DNA from 3 places in the Nonomuraea sp. NPDC050783 genome. Region 1 is predicted to be linked to each of the others. Evidence: riboswitches for the same ligand, from Rfam matches in the RefSeq annotation. Region 1 holds a riboswitch; each other region holds the start of a gene.

Region 1 (5,621 bases):
GCGCCCGCTGCCACCGAGGCCCGACGACGGCCTGCGTTCGGGCGGCGCCCCCGCTCACCAGGCGCCGTCCCTGAGGGGCGCGAGCGCTCCCACGCGCAAGCTTCCCACCGCTCCCCAGACGCCCGGCCCCCAGACGCCCGCTCCCCAGACGCCCGGCCCGCAGACGCCCGCCCCCCGCGCCGGGTACGAGGGCGAGCCGCCCAAGGGCCGCTCGCGCGTCTACGGCAGGGAACGCTCCGGCGACGGCCCGGTCCGGCCGCTCAGGTCCCCTCGCGGCGGTGGAGGGGAGCCGCCGGAGCGGCACCCGGCGGGGCCGCCCAGGGGGCCGCGCAAGAGGCCGTCCGGCCGGCTGATCGTGCGGATCGTCGCCGCGTTCGTGGTCGCGCTGCTGGTGATGGGCATCGCCATGCTCTTCTGGATCAATTCGCGGCTCACCGGCATCGAGGGCGTCCTCGACGACTACGAGGGCCGCCCCGGCGACACTCCCGGCACCAACTGGCTGCTGGTCGGCTCCGACAGCCGCAAGGGCCTGTCGGCGGCCGACCGCAAGAAGCTGGCCACCGGGCGGGCCGTCGGGCAGCGTACGGACTCGATGATGCTGCTGCACATCCCCGACACCGGCGACAAGCCCACACTGGTCAGCCTGCCCCGCGACTCGGCCGTCACCATCCCCGGCAAGGGGCGCGACAAGCTCAACTCCGCCTACGCCATCGGCGGCCCGAAGCTGCTGGTCCGCACCGTGGAGACGGTCACCGGCGTGCACATCGACAACTACATGGAGATCGGGTTCGCCGGGTTCGTGGGCATCGTGGACGCGGTCGGCGGCGTCGAGATCAACGTGCGGGCCGACGTGGACGACCCCAAGGCCGGGCTCAAGCTGAAGAAGGGCACCCAGGTGCTCAACGGCGCCCAGGCCCTCGGCTACGTCCGCACCAGGAAGGGTGGCGCGCTGCCCGACTTCGAGCGGACCAAGCGGCAGCGGCAGTTCCTGGGCGCGGTGGTGAAGAAGGCGGCCAGCCCCGGCGTGCTGATCAACCCGTTCACCTCGATCCCGCTGGCCATGAGCGCCACGGACGCCGTCCAGGTGGACGACGGGACGGGCGTGTTCGACATGTTGTCGCTCGGCATGTCGATGGGCGACAGCCCGGTGACGACCGTGGTGCCGTTCGGCGGGAACGAGGTCGTGGCCGGCGGCGGTGCGGCGGTCAAGTGGGACCGGACCAAGGCCGTGGCCCTGTTCGACGCGCTGAAGAACGACAAGCCGGTGCCGAAGGACATCGCCGACGGCACCTGACCGGGGCCACCCGCTCGGGGCCGGTTAGCCGGCTAGCCGGTTAGCCGGAGGAGGCGGTGGTGGCGGCGACGGTGGCGGCGGTGATCGCGGTCACGGTGGCGGCGTTGATGGCCGCGATGGCCTTGGCCACCGCGTCGCCCGCCCAGGCGCCCTCGGCGATCTCCTTCACCCGCTGCCTGCTCGCGCCGGGGAACGCCTTGCGGTCCAGCTTGGCGGCGTGCATGATCGCGATCAGGACGGCGGTGCGGGCGTCGGGGTCCGCCCCGCCCAGCGCCGCCGCCACTCGCTCCCTGACCTCGGCCTCCACCGCCGGATCGGCCTCCGGCCAGCGGGTGACGGGGAAGATCCCGAGCACCTTGCCCCGCTCCTCGGTCAGCACCCCGGCCTGGGCGAGCTTGGTGAGCAGCCGCTTGCGCAGCTTGGCCGACTGGAGGCGCTGCACCCACCAGGCGGGCTTGCGCTCCTTGCCGTCCTCGGCGATGCGGGTGAGCGTGGCGTCCAGCTCGTCGTCGCCGAGCGGCGCGGAGCTGGTGAGCACGAGCTTCTTGTCCGACAGCTCCACGCGGCCCTCGACGGCGAGCTCGGCCAGGAGCGCGCCGCCCAGGGCGGGGTCGAGCTGGGTGGCGCTGATGAGCTGCTTGCCGTCGTCCTCGCCGTGGGCCAGCAGGAGGAGCTCTTCGGCGATCGTCACCTTCGTCATGCCTCGACACTAGCCGCCCGGCCGCGGCCGTTCCGGTGGCGTCGCGCGCCGTGCTCGGCGCCGTACCCTGGGGGCATGCCGGAGCTTCCCGAGGTGGAGTCCCTGGCTCACTTCCTGCGCGAGCGGGCGGTGGGCCGATCGATCATGGCTGTCGACGTGGTCGGCATCCAGGTGCTCAAGACGTTCGATCCGCCGGTCAGCGCGCTCGGCGGCCTGACGGTCACCGGGGTGGCCAGGCACGGCAAGTTCCTCGACCTCGACTGCGACGGGCTGCACCTGGTCATCCACCTGGCCCGGGCGGGGTGGCTGCGCTGGCGCGAGGACCTGTCGGGCGCCAGGCCGGTCCGGCCGGGGAAGGGCCCGCTGGCGGTGCGGGTGCGGTTCGCGCCGGACGACGACGGGCCCGGCGGTGCGGGCAGGGCGCCGGGGTTCGAGCTGACGGAGGCGGGGACGCAGAAGCGGCTGGCCGTCTATGTCACGAAAAATCCGGACGAGGTGCCCGGCATCGCCGCCCTCGGCCCCGACCCCCTCGACCCGTCCTTCACCGTCGAGGCGCTCAAGCGCATCATCGGCGGCAACCGCACCCAGATCAAGGGCCTGCTGCGCGACCAGAAGGTGATCGCCGGCATCGGCAACGCCTACTCCGACGAGGTGCTGCACGCCGCCAGGATGTCCCCGTTCAAGATCGCTTCGACCCTGACCGACGCCCAGATCGCCGACCTGCACGAGGCCATCGTCACCACGCTGGCCGAGGCCGTCGAGCGGGCGCACGGCCTGGCGGCCAAGGACCTCAAGGCGGAGAAGAAGTCGGGGCTGCGGGTGCACAACCGCACCGGCCAGCCCTGCGACGTGTGCGGCGACACCATCCGCGAGGTGTCGTTCGCCGACTCCTCGCTCCAGTACTGCCCCACCTGCCAGACGGGCGGCAAGCCGCTGGCCGACCGCCGCCTGTCCAAGCTGCTCAAGTAGCCGGGGACAATGGAGGCATGACCGTTCCCGAGATCGAGGCCACCGCCGTGCCCGACGACGCCTACCTGCTCGACGTCCGCGAGCAGGACGAATGGCTGGCGGGCCACGCGCCGGACGCCGTGCACATCCCGATGACCCAGATCCAGGGGCGCGTCGAGGAGATCCCCGCCGACCGCCCGGTCTACGTCGTCTGCCGGGTCGGCGGGCGCTCGTTGCAGGTCGCGGCCTGGCTCAACCAGCTCGGACGCGAGGCCGTCAACGTCGGCGGCGGCATGCAGTCGTGGCAGGCCGCGCACCGTCCCATGGTCAGCGAGACCGGCCAGGAGCCCTTCGTGGCGTGAGCCCTCCGGGCGCGAATGCCCCATATGGCGCTCGCGGCGCCGGGTGAGGCATCATGGGGGCACCAACTGCAGATCGTCGCGGGAGCTTGGGGCAACCAGGCTGAGAGGGCAGATACCGCTGCTGCCGACCGCCTGAACCTGTCCGGGTAATGCCGGCGTAGGGAGTGTGCGATGGCGCGTGTCGCCGACGAAGTGCCGCTGACCCTCGAAGGGGCCCCGCCGAAGACGCTGGGCGTCCTCGACCAGGGTGCCCTCTGGGCCAACCTCGGGGTCAGCCTCCTCGGCTTCTCCGGGGCGCTGTTCCTGCTCGACCCCCTCGGCAACGCCCCGCTCAGCCTGGCGGCCGCCCTCATGGCGGCGCTGGTCGGCAGCCTCGTCGGCACCGCCATGGTGGGGCTGTCGGCCGTTCCCGGCACCCGCACCGGGCAGCCGGCGATGGTGCTGCTGCGCGGGCTGTTCGGCGCGAAGATCTCCTACGTCCCCACGGTGCTGAACGTCGTCCAGATGCTCGGCTGGGGCGCGTTCGAGCTGTGGGTGATCGCCAAGGCCGCGACCGCGATCTTCGGCGGCATCCCCTACCAGGTGTGGGTGCTCGTCGCCGGGGTGCTCACCACCGTGCTGACCATCTGGCCGCTCGGCGCGATCCGGCTGCTGCGCCGCTACGTCACGGCCGGCGTGATCCTGTCGATGATCTGGTTCGCCTGGTTCTTTCTGAACGAGGCCCCCACGCACGGCGGCGGCACCTGGACCGCGTTCCCGGCCGCCGTGGACTACGTGATCGCGCTGTCGGTCTCCTGGGTGCCGATGGCCGCCGACTTCGCCCGGCACTCCCGCTCCGGCCGCGCCGCGTTCACCGGCGTCGTCGGCGGCTACACGCTGGCCCAGGTCGCCTGCCTCGGGCTGGGCGTGTACGCGGTCGCCATCGCCGGCTCGGCGGCGGTGACGGCCGACAGCACGGCGGTGTTCGCCCCGTTCGTGGCGGTGCCGGCCGGGGCGCTGTTCTTCGGCATCCTGGTGCTGCGCGAGAGCGACCAGTCGTTCGCGAACGTCTACTCCACGACCGTGTCCCTGCAGAACCTCATGCCGCGCGTGGACCGGCGCGTCCTCTCCGGCGCGATCGGCCTGCTGATCACCGCGATCGCCCTGGTCGTGGACGTGACCTCCTACGGCGCGTTCCTCGGCGTGATCGGCGCGGTCTTCGTGCCGATGTTCGCGGTGCTGGCCGTGGACTACTTCCTGTTCGCCCGCTCCTGGGACACCAGCGAGAGCGCCCCCTCGCGCTGGAACATGCTGGTGCCGTGGGCCCTCGGCTTCGCCGCCTACTGGCTGACCACCTCGACGCCCACGCTGCCGGCGTGGGACGCGTTCTGGGCCGGCACGCGCGCCGCGATCGGCTTCGCCCGCCAGCCGTGGATGAACGGCGCCCTCGGCGCGGCCCTGGTGGCGGCGCTGGTGACGCTGGCCGTCGGGCTGCTCACGGGCCGGTCGTGGCGCGCCGTTCGACGTTGAGCAGGTGCTGCTTGGCGGCCACGCCGCCCGCGTAGTCGCCGAGACCGCCGTCCTCGCGCACCACCCGGTGGCAGGGCACGATCACGCAGACGGGGTTGGAGGCCAGCGCGTTGCCGATCGCCCGCAGCGCGCGCGGCCGGCCGATGCTCTCGCCGATGCGCTCCAGCGTCGTGGTGGTGCCGTAGGGGACCGCCAGGGTCTTCTGCAGCACCGTGCGGGCGAACGGCGTGGCCAGTGCCAGGTCGACCGGCGTGGCGAAGGCCCGCAGCCGCCCGGAGAAGTAGGCGTCCAGCTCGCGGCGCACCGGGTCGAGGCGGCGCGGGTCGGGGCCGATGAAGCGGCCGACGTTGCGGCTGATCAGCTCGAAGACGTTGTGCTCCGGCTCGAAGGAGCAGGCCACGGTGCCCTTGGCGGTCACCGCCAGCACCAGCCGGCCCACGGCGCCGTCGTACGTGCCGAACGCGACGTCGGGAGGGCTCTCCCCCCGGTACGTGCTGGAGGTCACACGCAGCAGGGCGTCCAGATCGCCGCTCGTCATGACCTCAGCTCCTCCTGGGAATCTTCGTGACCGCAGCGTATCGGACGGATCGCCCGGCGCGCTCACCGCGCCACGTGCACTATGGAGGAGTGGGGGATCAATGGGCCGGTAGTGACGACGAGATCGCCCGCGCGGTGCTCTCCAGCTCGCCCAACGCCGTCGTGGTGGTCGACAGGGACCAGAGCGTGCTGGTCTGGAACGAGGCCGCCGAGCGGCTCTTCGGCTGGACCGCGGCCGAGATGCTGGGGCGCCGGGCGCCGATCGTCCCGC
Region 2 (5,621 bases), on a different contig from region 1:
GGAGTGCGACAGCGGCGGGATCGTGGTGCGCGGCAGCATGCGGTGCGCGTCCACGGCCGCCACCAGCATGGCCGTGGCGTCCTTGGGCCGGTCGTGGGGCTCGCGCGCCGTCGCCTGCGCCACCAGCGTGTCGATCAGCGGCGGCACCTCGGGGACCAGCGACGACGGCGCGGGCACGGTGTCGTGGACGTGCCGGTAGGCGATCGACATGGGCGTCTCGCCGTCGTAGGGCTGCTGCCCGGTGACCAGCTCGAACAGCATGATGCCGGCCGCGTAGACGTCGCTGCGCACGTCGGCCGCGCCCGTGAGCACCTGCTCGGGCGCCATGTAGCCGATCGTGCCGATCATCACGCCGGTGCGGGTCTGGTTGGTCGCCTCGATGGCCTTGGCCAGGCCGAAGTCGACGACCTTGACCCGGCCGTCGTCGGTCATCAGGACGTTCTCGGGCTTGACGTCGCGGTGCACCATGCCGGCCTGGTGGGCCGCGCCGAGGGCGGCCAGCACCGGGATCAGGATCTCCAGCGCCTCGCGGGCGGGCAGCCGGCCGCGCTCGCGCAGGACGTCGCGGAGCGTGCGGCCGGGGACGTACTCCATCGACAGGTAGACGACGTCGTTGTCGGTGCCCTGGTCGAAGACGTGCACGACGTTGGGGTGGGAGAGACTGGCCACCGACTTCGCCTCGCCGATGAACCTCCTGACGAACGCGGGGTCCTCGGCGAGCGAGCGGTGCATGACCTTCAGCGCGACCGTCCGGTCGAGCCGGACGTCGAGCGCCAGGTAGACGGTCGCCATACCGCCCCGGGCGATCCGGCTCTCGATGCGATAGCGTCCATCGAGGAGCCGCCCGACCAGAGGGTCCGCAGTCGTCGTATCCACCCGGCTGAGTTTACGGGCGTTTTGGCACCGGCAGGGCCCGGCCGCCCGAAACCGATGCCGAGACGTGCTCGCCGCCACGCACCAGCGGCTCCGCCCGCCCGAGCGACCCCAGAGCCCCCAGAAGCCTCACGACAGCCCGGCCGCGACGGCCCGGCCGCGACGGCCCGGCCGCGACGGCCGGGCGGCGGCGCGGTCACGGCAGCGCGGTCACGGTGTCATGGGGGAGGACGCCTCGGCGTGGCGGCGGCGCGGGATGCGGCCCGCCTGGCGGGCCAGCCGCCCGGCCGTGACCGCCGCCTTCATGGCCGCGGCCATCAGGTCCGGCCGCTGCGCCCGGGTGACCGCGGTGGCCAGCAGCACCGCGTCGCAGCCCAGCTCCATCGCCAGCGCGGCGTCGCTGGCCGTGCCGATGCCCGCGTCGAGGATCACCGGCACCCCGGCGGCCTCCACGATCAGCTCGATGCTGTGCGGGTTGCGGATGCCGAGGCCCGACCCGATCGGCGCGCCCAGGGGCATCACGGCCGCGCAGCCGGCCTGCTCCAGCCGCCGGGCCAGCGCCGGGTCGTCGCCGATGTACGGCAGCACCACGAACCCGTCGGCCACCAGCCGCTCGGCCGCGTCGAACGTCTCGATCGGGTCCGGCAGCAGCGTCCGCTCGTCGGCGATGACCTCCAGCTTGACCCAGTTGGTGCCCAGCGCCTCGCGGGCCAGCCGGGCCGTCAGCACGGCATCGCCCGCGGTGAAGCAGCCGGCCGTGTTGGGCAGCACCTTGATGCCGCGCTCGCGCAGGACGTCCAGCACCGAGCCCCGCGCGTGCGGGTCGAGCCGCCGCATGGCGACCGTGGTCAGCTCGGTGCCGGAGGCCGCCAGCGCCTGGTCCAGCACCTCCAGGGAGGGGGCGCCGCCGGTGCCCATGATGAGCCGGGAGGAGAACTTCTCCCCGGCGATGATCAGATCATCCACCTTGCACCGCCGTCAGCACCTCCACGCGGTCGCTGTCGCGCAGCGCCGTGGTCTCCCAGGCGCCGCGCGTGACCACCTCGTCGTTCAGCGCCACGGCCACCCCGGTGGTCGCCGTGGTCAGGGTCCGCACGGCCTGCGCGACGGTCGTGCCGTCGGGGACCTCGTGCGCGGCCCCGTTGATCTGCACCTTCATGAGATCTCCCGAAATCTCGCCGGCGAGCACAGCGCCGCCAGCTCGCCCTCCTCGGCGCTCGTCTCCCCGGCGACCAGGGCCGCCGTGAGGGGCGCGAGCAGCACGCCTCCCCGGTGGTGGCCGGTGGCCAGGACGAGCCTCGCCGCGCCGTCCGGCCCAGTGAGTGAGCCAGTGAGTGAGCCAGTGAGCGGGCCGATGAGCGGCAGGTTGTCCGGCGTGCCGGGGCGCAGGCCCGCCACCACGTCGGCCAGCTCCAGCTCGGTCACGCCGGGCACCAGCTCCCTGGCGTCGCGCAGCAGCTCGTACAGGCCGCCGGCGGTCACCCGGGTGTCGAAGCCCAGCTCCTCCTGGGTCGCGCCGACCACCAGCTCGCCGTCGCCCCGGGGGACGAGGTAGACGGACGAGCCGTGGACGGTGCCGCGTACGCACCGGCTCAGCAGCGGCTGCGGCGAGCGCAGGCGCAGGATCTGCCCCTTGACCGGGCGCACCGGCACCCCGGCCAGCCCGGCGCTCCAGGCACCGGCCGCCAGCACCACCCGCCCGGCCCGCAGCTCGCCCGGCCCGCCCGCCGCGCCCCGGCCCGCCGCGCCTTGGCGCGCCGCGCCTTGGCGCGCCGCGCCTTGGCCCGTCACGCCTTGGCCCGTCACGCCTTGGTCTGCCGCGCCTTGGTCTGCCGCGTCCTGGCCCGCTGCGCCCCGGCCCGCCTCCAGGCGTACGCCGGTGACCACGCCGTTCTCCCGCAGCAGCTCGGTGGCGCGGGCGCGCACCAGCGGCACCCCCAGCCGCTCCAGCGCGGCCAGCAGCGCCGCCGTCACGCGGCGCGGATCCACCCAGGCGTCGCCCGAGGCCAGCAGCCCGCCGCGCACCGACGGCGCCAGCATCGGCTCCAGGCGGCGGCACTCGCGCCCGGTCAGCCGCTCGACCGGCAGCCCCAGCTTCTCCATGAACGCGGCCAGCTCGTCCAGCGCCGCGAGGTCGTCGGCGCCGAAGGCCACGTCGAGCGTGCCCTCCGCGCGCAGGTCCACGGTGTCGGCACCGGGCAGGCCCGCGTCGGCGGCCAGCTCGGCGGCGAAGGCCGGCCAGCGCCGCAGCGACGCCATGCCCAGCCGCAGCAGCGGCTCCTCGGTGTAGGTCACCTCGCTGACGGGCGCCAGCATCCCGGCCGCCGCGTGCGAGGCGCCTCCGGCGGGGTGCGGATCGACCACGGTGACCGGCCGCTCCGCCCGCGCCAGCCGCCACGCCACGGACAGCCCGACGATCCCGCCGCCGACGACCAGGACCGCGTCGGGGGGCACCTCCGCCGGCACGCCGGCGGGCACCTCCGCTGTGACATCCGCCGCGACATCCGCTGTGACATCCACCGGCACGTCCACTGGGCGCTCCCTTCGCCGGCATGATCCGGATCAGGTGTCTTGCGGTCGAAGGCCCGTCACAGCCTTCCTCTCAGCCCGGTGCGGCCGGACTCCCGCGCGTCTTACGCTCTCCAGCCTACGGCCTCGCCGCCATGCCCGGACACGCCCCCCTTGCACCCTCCGGCCCGGCCTCCGTCTATGGTCTTGCTCGTGGACCATGTCGTGGTGGTGGGAGCGGGCCTGGCGGGCGTGCGCACGGCCGAGGCGCTGCGCGCGCGGGGGTTCGGCGGCGAGATCACCCTGGTGGGGCGGGAGCGCCACCGCCCCTACGACCGCCCGCCGCTGACCAAGAGCGTGCTGCTCGGCGAGTCCGACACCACGTTCGTCGAGACGGACCTGGCCGCGCTGCGCGTCACGTTCCGCCCCGGCGTGTCCGCCGTCGCGCTGCGCTCAGGGGTCGTCGAGACCACCGAGGGCGAGCTGCGCCACGACGGCCTGGTCATCGCCACCGGGGCCGAGCCGGTCCGGTTGCCCGGCGACGGCCCGCAGTACGTCCTGCGCACCCTCGACGACGCCCACGAGCTGCGGGCCGCGCTCGTCCCCGGCGCCCGGGTCGCGATCATCGGGGCCGGCTGGATCGGCGCCGAGGTGGCCACCGCCGCCCGCCGCGCCGGCTGCGCGGTCACCGTGATCGAGGCCGGCCCCGCCCCGCTGGCCACCGCCGTCGGCGCGGAGATCGGCGCCCGCACCGAGCGCTGGTACGAGGGCATCGACCTGCGCCTGGAGACGATGGTCCACGCCGTCGAGGAGGGCGGCGTGGAGCTGGTCGGCGGCGAGTTCGTGGACGCGCACGTGGTCGTCGCCGGCATCGGCGTGCGCCCGGCCGTCGAGTGGCTGGCCGACGCCGACCTCGACCTGCACAACGGCGTCGTCGTGGACGAGCGCCTGCGTGCCTCCCTGCCCGGCACGGTCGCGGTCGGCGACTGCGCCGCCTGGTGGTCGCGCCGCTTCGGGACCAGGCTCCGGGTCGAGCACTGGGACACCGCGCTCAACGCCCCCGAGGTCGCCGCCGCGACCCTGCTCGGCGAGGACGCCGTCTACGACCCGGTGCCGTACTTCTGGTCGGAGCAGTTCGGGCACATGGTCCAGTACGCCGGCCACCACCCGGCGGGCGAGCGCCTGCTCTACCGCGGCGGCCCGGAGGGCAAGTGGTCGGCCGTCTGGCTGAAGGGCGACGGCACGATCGCCGCGGTGTTCGCCGTCGATCGCCCGCGGGATCTCGTCCAGGGCCGCCGGCTCATCGACGCGGGCTCCCGGCTGGACGCGGAACGCCTGGTAGATCCAGAAGTGCCCCTACGGGATTGTGTTGTTTGAGCAAGCACGCCATGTGGTAGTTGTGGTTCCGTGACGCTTTCTGTTGCGCAGATCGACCGGGAGACCGACCAACTCGTCAACGAGTGGCTCACGCTCCCCGAAGTGGCCCGGCGCCTCGACCTCTCGATCGGGCGGGCCAAGCAACTCCTCAAGGACCACAAGCTCCTCGGCGTGCGCCGGGAGGGCAGCGGTGCGCCGCAGGTGCCCGCGGTGTTCCTCGACGGGAAGGACGTGATGAAGGGCCTGCCCGGCACGCTGACCGTGCTGCAGGACGCCGGCTACGACGACGTCGAGTCCCTGCGCTGGCTCTTCACCCCCGACGACTCCCTGCCCGGCTCGCCCATCGAGGCGATCAGGGCCGGCCGTCACACGGAGGTCAAGCGGCGTGCCCAAGCCCTCGCTTTCTGAGGCCCGCCTCTATCTCTGCACCGACGGCCGCCGCGACCGCGGCGACCTGGCGCAGTTCCTCGACACGGTGCTGGCAGGCGGCGTGGACATCATCCAGCTGCGGGAGAAGGGCCTGGAGGCACGCGACGAACTCGCCCTCCTGGAGGTCTTCCGCGACGCCTGCGACCGGCACGGCAAGCTGCTGGCGGTCAACGACCGGGCGGACATCGCCTACGCCGCCCGTCCCGACGTGCTCCACCTGGGGCAGGACGACCTTCCCTTGACGGTCGCGCGAGAGATACTCGGCGACGACATCGTCATCGGACGGTCCACCCACTCCGCCGCCGAGGCGTCCGCCGCGGCCGTGGAGGAGGGCGTCGACTACTTCTGCTGCGGGCCCGTCTGGCCCACGCCCACCAAGCCCGGCCGCCCCGCGCCCGGCCCGTCGCTGCTGCGGCACGCGGCGTCGCTGGACA
Region 3 (5,621 bases), on a different contig from region 1:
TGGACTTCCGCGCCGGCCACGCCGGGCGGGTCCAGTCCGACGAGGCGTTCGCGGCCGCCGGCGTGCGGCGGGACGTCGCCTTCGAGGTGTCGTCCGCCGACTTCATGGTGGACCTGGTGCGGCAGGGTCTCGGCGTGGGCATGCTGCCGGCCGCGTACGCCCCGCGCTTCCCCGACCTGCGGGTCATCCGGCTCCGCGACGCCCCGGCCCGGATCGAGCACCTGGTATGGGGGCGTCGCCCGTCGCCGGCCGCCGCCGCCTTCCTGGCCCTTCCCGGGTTGACCTTGACGCGACGTCAACGTGTGCAATCGGGGTGAGGCGACAGAAGGGACACCGATGGTCAGGATGGTGCTGCGGGTTCTGGGGTTCGAGCTGAAGGGCCTGGCCGGGATCGGGCTGTGGGTGCTGCGGCGGCGGCACGGGGTGCCGGACGGGGCGGTCGCGGTGCCGTACGCCAAGGAGCAGGCGTTCACGCTGGGGCTGATGGGGTTCGCGATGGCGGTGGAGACCGTCGTGGTGGACCTGCTGCTGGTCGCGCTGGGGGTGCCCGGGTGGGTGCGGTACCCGGTGCTGGTGGGCGACGTGTACGGGCTGGCGTTCGCGCTCATGACGGCCGCCACCTGCGCCACCCGGCCGCACGTGGTCACCGGCGGTGAGCTGCGGGTGCGTTACGGCGCCTACCTCGACGTACGGGTGCCCCGGGAGCGGATCGCCGCGGTGCGGACCACCCGCGACGACAACGCGCAGCGGCTGGTGTCACTGGAGGACGGGCACCTGCGGGTGGCGGTGGGCTCGCGGACCAACGTGAGCGTGGAGCTGGCCGGGCCGGTGGCGTTCACGCGCCCCCTCGGCCGGCGGGGCGAGGCCACCCGGATCACCTTCTTCGCCGACGACCCGGAGGCCGCCGTGGCCGCGCTCCGCCACGGCACGCCCGCGCGCGGGCTGCTCGACCCCGCGCGGTGACCCCGGCCGGGCGACCGCGGCCACCGCGGGCCGGGCGGCGTCACCCGCCGCCCGGCCCGCGGTCACGGCCGCGGTCGCGGTCGCGGTCACGGTCACGGCCGCGGTCACGGTCACGGTCACGGTCACGGTCGCGGTCGCGGTCGCGGATCAGCGTGCCGAGTCCGCCGCCGCCGTCTTCAGGGCGGCCGCGGTGGCGGGCGTCCTCGGCGGGATGGAGCTCAGGTTGAAGGCGTAGCGGGCGACGGAGTCGGCGATGGCGTCGGAGTCGACGTCCAGGGCCGTCGGGTTGATGTTGGCGATCGTGTCGCACGCCTGGTGGTAGCAGACGTCGTAGGCGACCCCCGCCGTGCCGCCGAACAGCGCGGCCTCCTCGGGCGTCTTGATGCCCTCGGCGCCGGTGAAGATGCCGCCGGACGGGATGCCGGTCGCGATGAACGGCCCGTAGTCGGAGCGGCCGTCGAAGTCGGTGCCGACCGTGGGCAGGTCGCGGGAGGCGTAGAACGCGGCGAGCCGCTGCTCGATCTGCGCCGACCCGGGCGGGCCCGCCGGGGAGCCGGTGGCGTCGGAGTCGTCCCCGTCGTACAGCTTGTAGGCGTAGTTCGGGGAGCCGATCATGTCGAAGTTCAGGTAGAGGCGGATGCGGTCGCGCTGCTCCTGCGAGAGCGAGGCGACGTACTGGTTGGAGCCGAGCAGGCCGATCTCCTCGCCGGCCCAGAAGGCGAAGCGGACCTTGTTCTTGACCGGGTAGAGCGCCATCTGCTGGGCGATCTCCAGGATGGCCGCGCTGCCCGAGCCGTTGTCGTTGATGCCGGGCCCGGCGGGCACGCTGTCGAGGTGGGCGCCGACCATGACGACGTTGCGCGGGTCGCCGAGCCGGGACTCGGCGATCACGTTGTGGGTGGTGCCGAGCACCAGGTCGGCATCGATCGTGAGGTGCACGGTCGCGCCGGGGGTGGCGGCCAGCTCGTTGCCGACCGCGAAGTCGGCGAACACCATCGGGAGGTTCTGCAGGCCGCCGATGTTCAGCGGGTAGGCGTCCGTCCGGCCGGGCTGGCCCTCGTTGAAGACGATGATGGCGCTCGCGCCGGCCAGGCGGGCGTTCTGGACCTTGGTGGCGAACGGGCAGGTGCCGCGCTGGACGAGCGCGATCCGCCCGGCGACGAACCCGGCGAAGTCGGACGCCTCGCAGCCGCTGGTCGAGGTGGGCGCCGGGGTGGGCGGCAGGGTCAGGTCCACGGCCTGGATCTGCGCGGTCACGTCGCCGGACGGTGAGGGCTGGAAGGTGTAGAAGTCCTCGTTCGGCACGTACGTCTTGCCGCCCTGCACCGACAGCGCGGGCGGGGAGTTCTCGCTCCAGCTCTCCACGAAGTTGACGGGCTGGACGGTGACCTTGTAGCCGGCCCTGCGCAGCTTGCCGGCGACGTAGTCGCGGGAGGCGTCGTAGCCGGGGGTGCCGGCGGCGCGGGTGCCGCCGTTGGCGGTGGCGAGGTCCTGGAGGGCCTGCAGATGCTTGGTGACGTTCGTGCCCTTGACCTGCTTGACGAGCAGCTTGGCGAAGACGTCGTCGAGGCCGCCCGCCTGCGCCGGGGTGGCGGAGGCGAGGGCCGTGGTGAGCAGGGCGACGGGTAAGGCGAGTGCGAGGGCGTATCTGCGCATACGCATGCGGCGAACTCCCAGCTTGCCGGGGACAGGGAAGGCGGGCGTTTTCCCCCGAGCCGCGCCGAACGCGAACGTAACTCGCACTTCACACGCTGAAAAGGCCCATTAACCCCGCAAATTCTGAGATTTCAGGACTCGTTGCCGCGCGCGCGGGCGCGGGCCCGGCGTTTGCCCTCGTGCATGGCCTGCACCCGGGCGACCGGGATCGCGTGCCCCTCCTCGACGAGGTCGGCGGGCAGGGCCTGCGGCGCCGGCATGGCGGCGGCCCACGGATCCGCCTCCTCGACCAGCGCGGGCACCGTCCTGATGGTGAAGTCGCGCGGCGCCACCCGGTCGAGGTCCGCCCAGGACACCGGGAAGGACACCGGCGCCCCGGGCCGGACGCGCGGGCTGTAGGCGGCCACGACCGTCGCGCCGCCCGCCCGGGTCGAGTCGATGAAGACCTTGCCCGCGCGGTCCTCCCTGATGAACGCCGTCGTGGCCAGCGCCGGGTCGGCCCGCTCGGCACGGGCCCCCAGCGCGCGGGTGGCGGCGGCCAGGTCCTCGGCCGGGATGCCCGCCTCCACCGGCACGAACACGTGCACGCCCTTGGCCCCGCTGGTCTTCACCGCGCCCGCCAGCCCGGCCTCCTCCAGCGCCTGCCGCACCAGGAACGCCGCCCGCACCGCCAGCCCGAACGACTCCGTGCCCTCGGGCGGGTCGAGGTCCAGCACCAGGTGGGTGAAGTGGTGGCCGGCGTACAGCGCGGGGTGGTACTCCACCGCCCGCTGGTTGCCGAACCAGATGAGCGTGCGCCGGTCGTTGGCCAGCGCGTACGTCACCTGCCGGTGCGAGGCCTCCGCCCACACCGAGACGCGCTCGATCCACGGGGGCGCGTACTTGGGCAGGTTCTTCTGCATGAACGGCTCCTGCCCCGGCCGTACCCGGACGACCGAGAGCGCCCGGTCGCGCAGCGCCGGGACGAGCCGCCCGGACACCGCGTCGAGATAGTCGACCAGGTCGCGCTTGGTGGCCTCGGCCCCGTCGAACAGCGGCTGGTCGAGATTGGTCAGCGTCACGCCCTCGCGCGTCTCATCGCCGGTCACCCCGTCCACGATATCGGGAACAACGGCACAGATCATGACCCGCTACCTGTATCCGACCCGCCACGGCGAGGCCACCGGCGAGAACGGCCTCCTGACGGCCGGGCTGCGCTGGACCGGGCTCCCGCCCGAGCCGCGGATCCGAGCCCCTGTTACAGTGATCGACTGACGCGGGGTGCCCGGCGGCCGAGCCGGGCTGAGATCACACCCGTCGAACCTGATCTAGCTCGCACTAGCGAAGGGACGTCATGTTCTGCGATGACATGTGGCTGCGCACGGCCGACCTGATGACCGCCATCCACGAGCACCCGTTCAACGCCGCGCTCGGCGACGGCACCCTCGACCCCGACCGGTTCGCGTTCTACATCGTGCAGGACGCCCGCTACCTGGAGTCCTTCTCCAAGGCCCTGGCCACCGCCTCGGCGCGGGCCGCGGACCCGGAGGAGGCGGCGTTCTTCGCCCTCAGCGCGCACACCGCGCTGGCCGCCGAGCGCCTGCTGCACGCCGGCTACGTGGCCGAGCTGGGCGCCGACGCGGCCGGGCTCGCCACCTCGCCGACGTGCCTGGCCTACGCGTCGTTCCTCCAGGCCACGGCGCTGTCGGCGGCGTACCCCGTGCTGGTGGCGGCGGTGCTGCCGTGCTTCTGGATCTACCAGGACGTGGGCACGGCGCTGCTGAAGCGCGCGGGCGACCTGGACGGCCACCCGTACGGCAAGTGGATCTCCACGTACTCGGACCCGGAGTTCGCGGCCTCGGTCGAGCAGGCCAAGGCCATCGCCGACCGGCTCGCCGCCGCGGCGGACCCGGCCACGCGGGAGGCGATGGAGCGGGCCTACCGGACGGCGGCGGCGTACGAGTGGATGTTCTGGGACAGCGCGTGGCGGCGCGAGGGCTGGCCGACGGCCCGCTGGCTCGCGCCCTGATCCGCCCGCCGGTCAGCCGGGCGCGGCGGTCCTGGCGGCCATCGCCTCCTTCTCCGCGCGGGTGGCGATGAGCCCGGACGGCGCCAGGATCCTCGACTCCTCGAACGGCGCCTCCGTGGTCGGCAGCGGCGCGCCCGCCCTGATCGCCTTCGTCCACACCCGGGCCGCGTCCAGGATGACGATGATGATCATGACGGCGAACAGCGCGGCCAGGACGCCGTCCACGGTGGAGTTGACGACGACCTGCCGCATCGCGTCCGCGGACTTGGCGGGCGCGAGCAGCCGTCCCTGGTCGAGGGCGGTCTGGTAGCGGTCGCGCTGGGCGAAGAAGCCGAGCGTCGGGTCGGCCGAGAAGACCTTCTGGTAGCTCGCCGTCAGCGTGACCGCGACGTCCCAGGCCAGCGGCACCGCCGTCACCCAGGCCCACCTGAGCCGCCCGCTCTTGATCAGCAGGGTCGTGGCCACGGTGAGCGCCACCGCAGCGAGGAGCTGGTTGGCGATGCCGAACAGCGGGAAGAGCTGGTTGATGCCGCCGAGCGGGTCGTTGACGCCCTGGTAGAGGAAGTAGCCCCAGGCCGCCACGACCACCGCGCTGGAGGCCACCAGGCCCGGCCACCAGCTCACCCGGGCCATCGGCTTCCACAGGTTGCCGACGGTGTCCTGGAGCATGAACCGGCCCACCCGGGTGCCGGCGTCCACGGTGGTGAGGATGAACAGCGCCTCGAACATGATCGCGAAGTGGTACCAGAACGCCTGCAGCCCGGTGCCGCCGAGGAAGCCGCTGAAGATCTGCGAGATGCCGACGGCCAGCGTCGGCGCGCCGCCGGTGCGGGCGATCAGCGTCTGCTCCTGCACGGCCGCCGCCGCGGCCTGGAGCTGCTCGGGGGTGATCGTGAAGCCCAGGTTCGCGACCGCCTGGGAGGCCGACTGGACGGTGGCGCCGACCACGCCGGCCGGGGCGTTCATCGCGAAGTAGAGGCCCGGCGACAACACG

What was found. A riboswitch is a leader RNA that binds a small molecule or an ion and turns the genes downstream of it on or off. The one in region 1 is predicted to bind thiamine pyrophosphate.
Region 2: it holds a riboswitch for thiamine pyrophosphate, as region 1 does, so the genes downstream of both, AB0H75_RS10125 (FAD-dependent oxidoreductase) here and AB0H75_RS47200 (cytosine permease) in region 1, are expected to answer to the same signal.
Region 3: it holds a riboswitch for thiamine pyrophosphate, as region 1 does, so the genes downstream of both, AB0H75_RS39610 (TenA family protein) here and AB0H75_RS47200 (cytosine permease) in region 1, are expected to answer to the same signal.

The regions. Positions count from the first base shown of each region.
Region 1 covers NZ_JBFAHK010000038.1:36,761-42,381, reverse strand. The annotation lists gene AB0H75_RS47220 (LCP family protein) at 1-1,294, shown strand, start outside; gene AB0H75_RS47215 (GPP34 family phosphoprotein) at 1,335-1,994, opposite strand; gene AB0H75_RS47210 (Fpg/Nei family DNA glycosylase) at 2,070-2,963, shown strand; gene AB0H75_RS47205 (rhodanese-like domain-containing protein) at 2,981-3,304, shown strand; TPP riboswitch at 3,373-3,486, shown strand; gene AB0H75_RS47200 (cytosine permease) at 3,476-4,813, shown strand; gene AB0H75_RS47195 (methylated-DNA--[protein]-cysteine S-methyltransferase) at 4,779-5,351, opposite strand; gene AB0H75_RS47190 (ATP-binding protein) at 5,441-5,621, shown strand, end outside.
Region 2 covers NZ_JBFAHK010000003.1:433,646-439,266, reverse strand. The annotation lists gene AB0H75_RS10140 (PASTA domain-containing protein) at 1-876, opposite strand, end outside; gene AB0H75_RS10135 (thiazole synthase) at 1,084-1,839, opposite strand; gene thiS (sulfur carrier protein ThiS) at 1,832-2,032, opposite strand; gene AB0H75_RS10125 (FAD-dependent oxidoreductase) at 2,029-3,393, opposite strand; TPP riboswitch at 3,396-3,511, opposite strand; gene AB0H75_RS10120 (NAD(P)/FAD-dependent oxidoreductase) at 3,595-4,758, shown strand; gene AB0H75_RS10115 (Rv2175c family DNA-binding protein) at 4,789-5,166, shown strand; gene thiE (thiamine phosphate synthase) at 5,144-5,621, shown strand, end outside.
Region 3 covers NZ_JBFAHK010000021.1:132,478-138,098, forward strand. The annotation lists gene AB0H75_RS39585 (LysR substrate-binding domain-containing protein) at 1-317, shown strand, start outside; gene AB0H75_RS39590 (hypothetical protein) at 337-963, shown strand; gene AB0H75_RS39595 (M28 family metallopeptidase) at 1,111-2,625, opposite strand; gene AB0H75_RS39600 (DNA polymerase domain-containing protein) at 2,751-3,707, opposite strand; gene AB0H75_RS39605 (hypothetical protein) at 3,742-3,873, shown strand; TPP riboswitch at 3,866-3,965, shown strand; gene AB0H75_RS39610 (TenA family protein) at 3,953-4,627, shown strand; gene AB0H75_RS39615 (carbon starvation CstA family protein) at 4,640-5,621, opposite strand, start outside.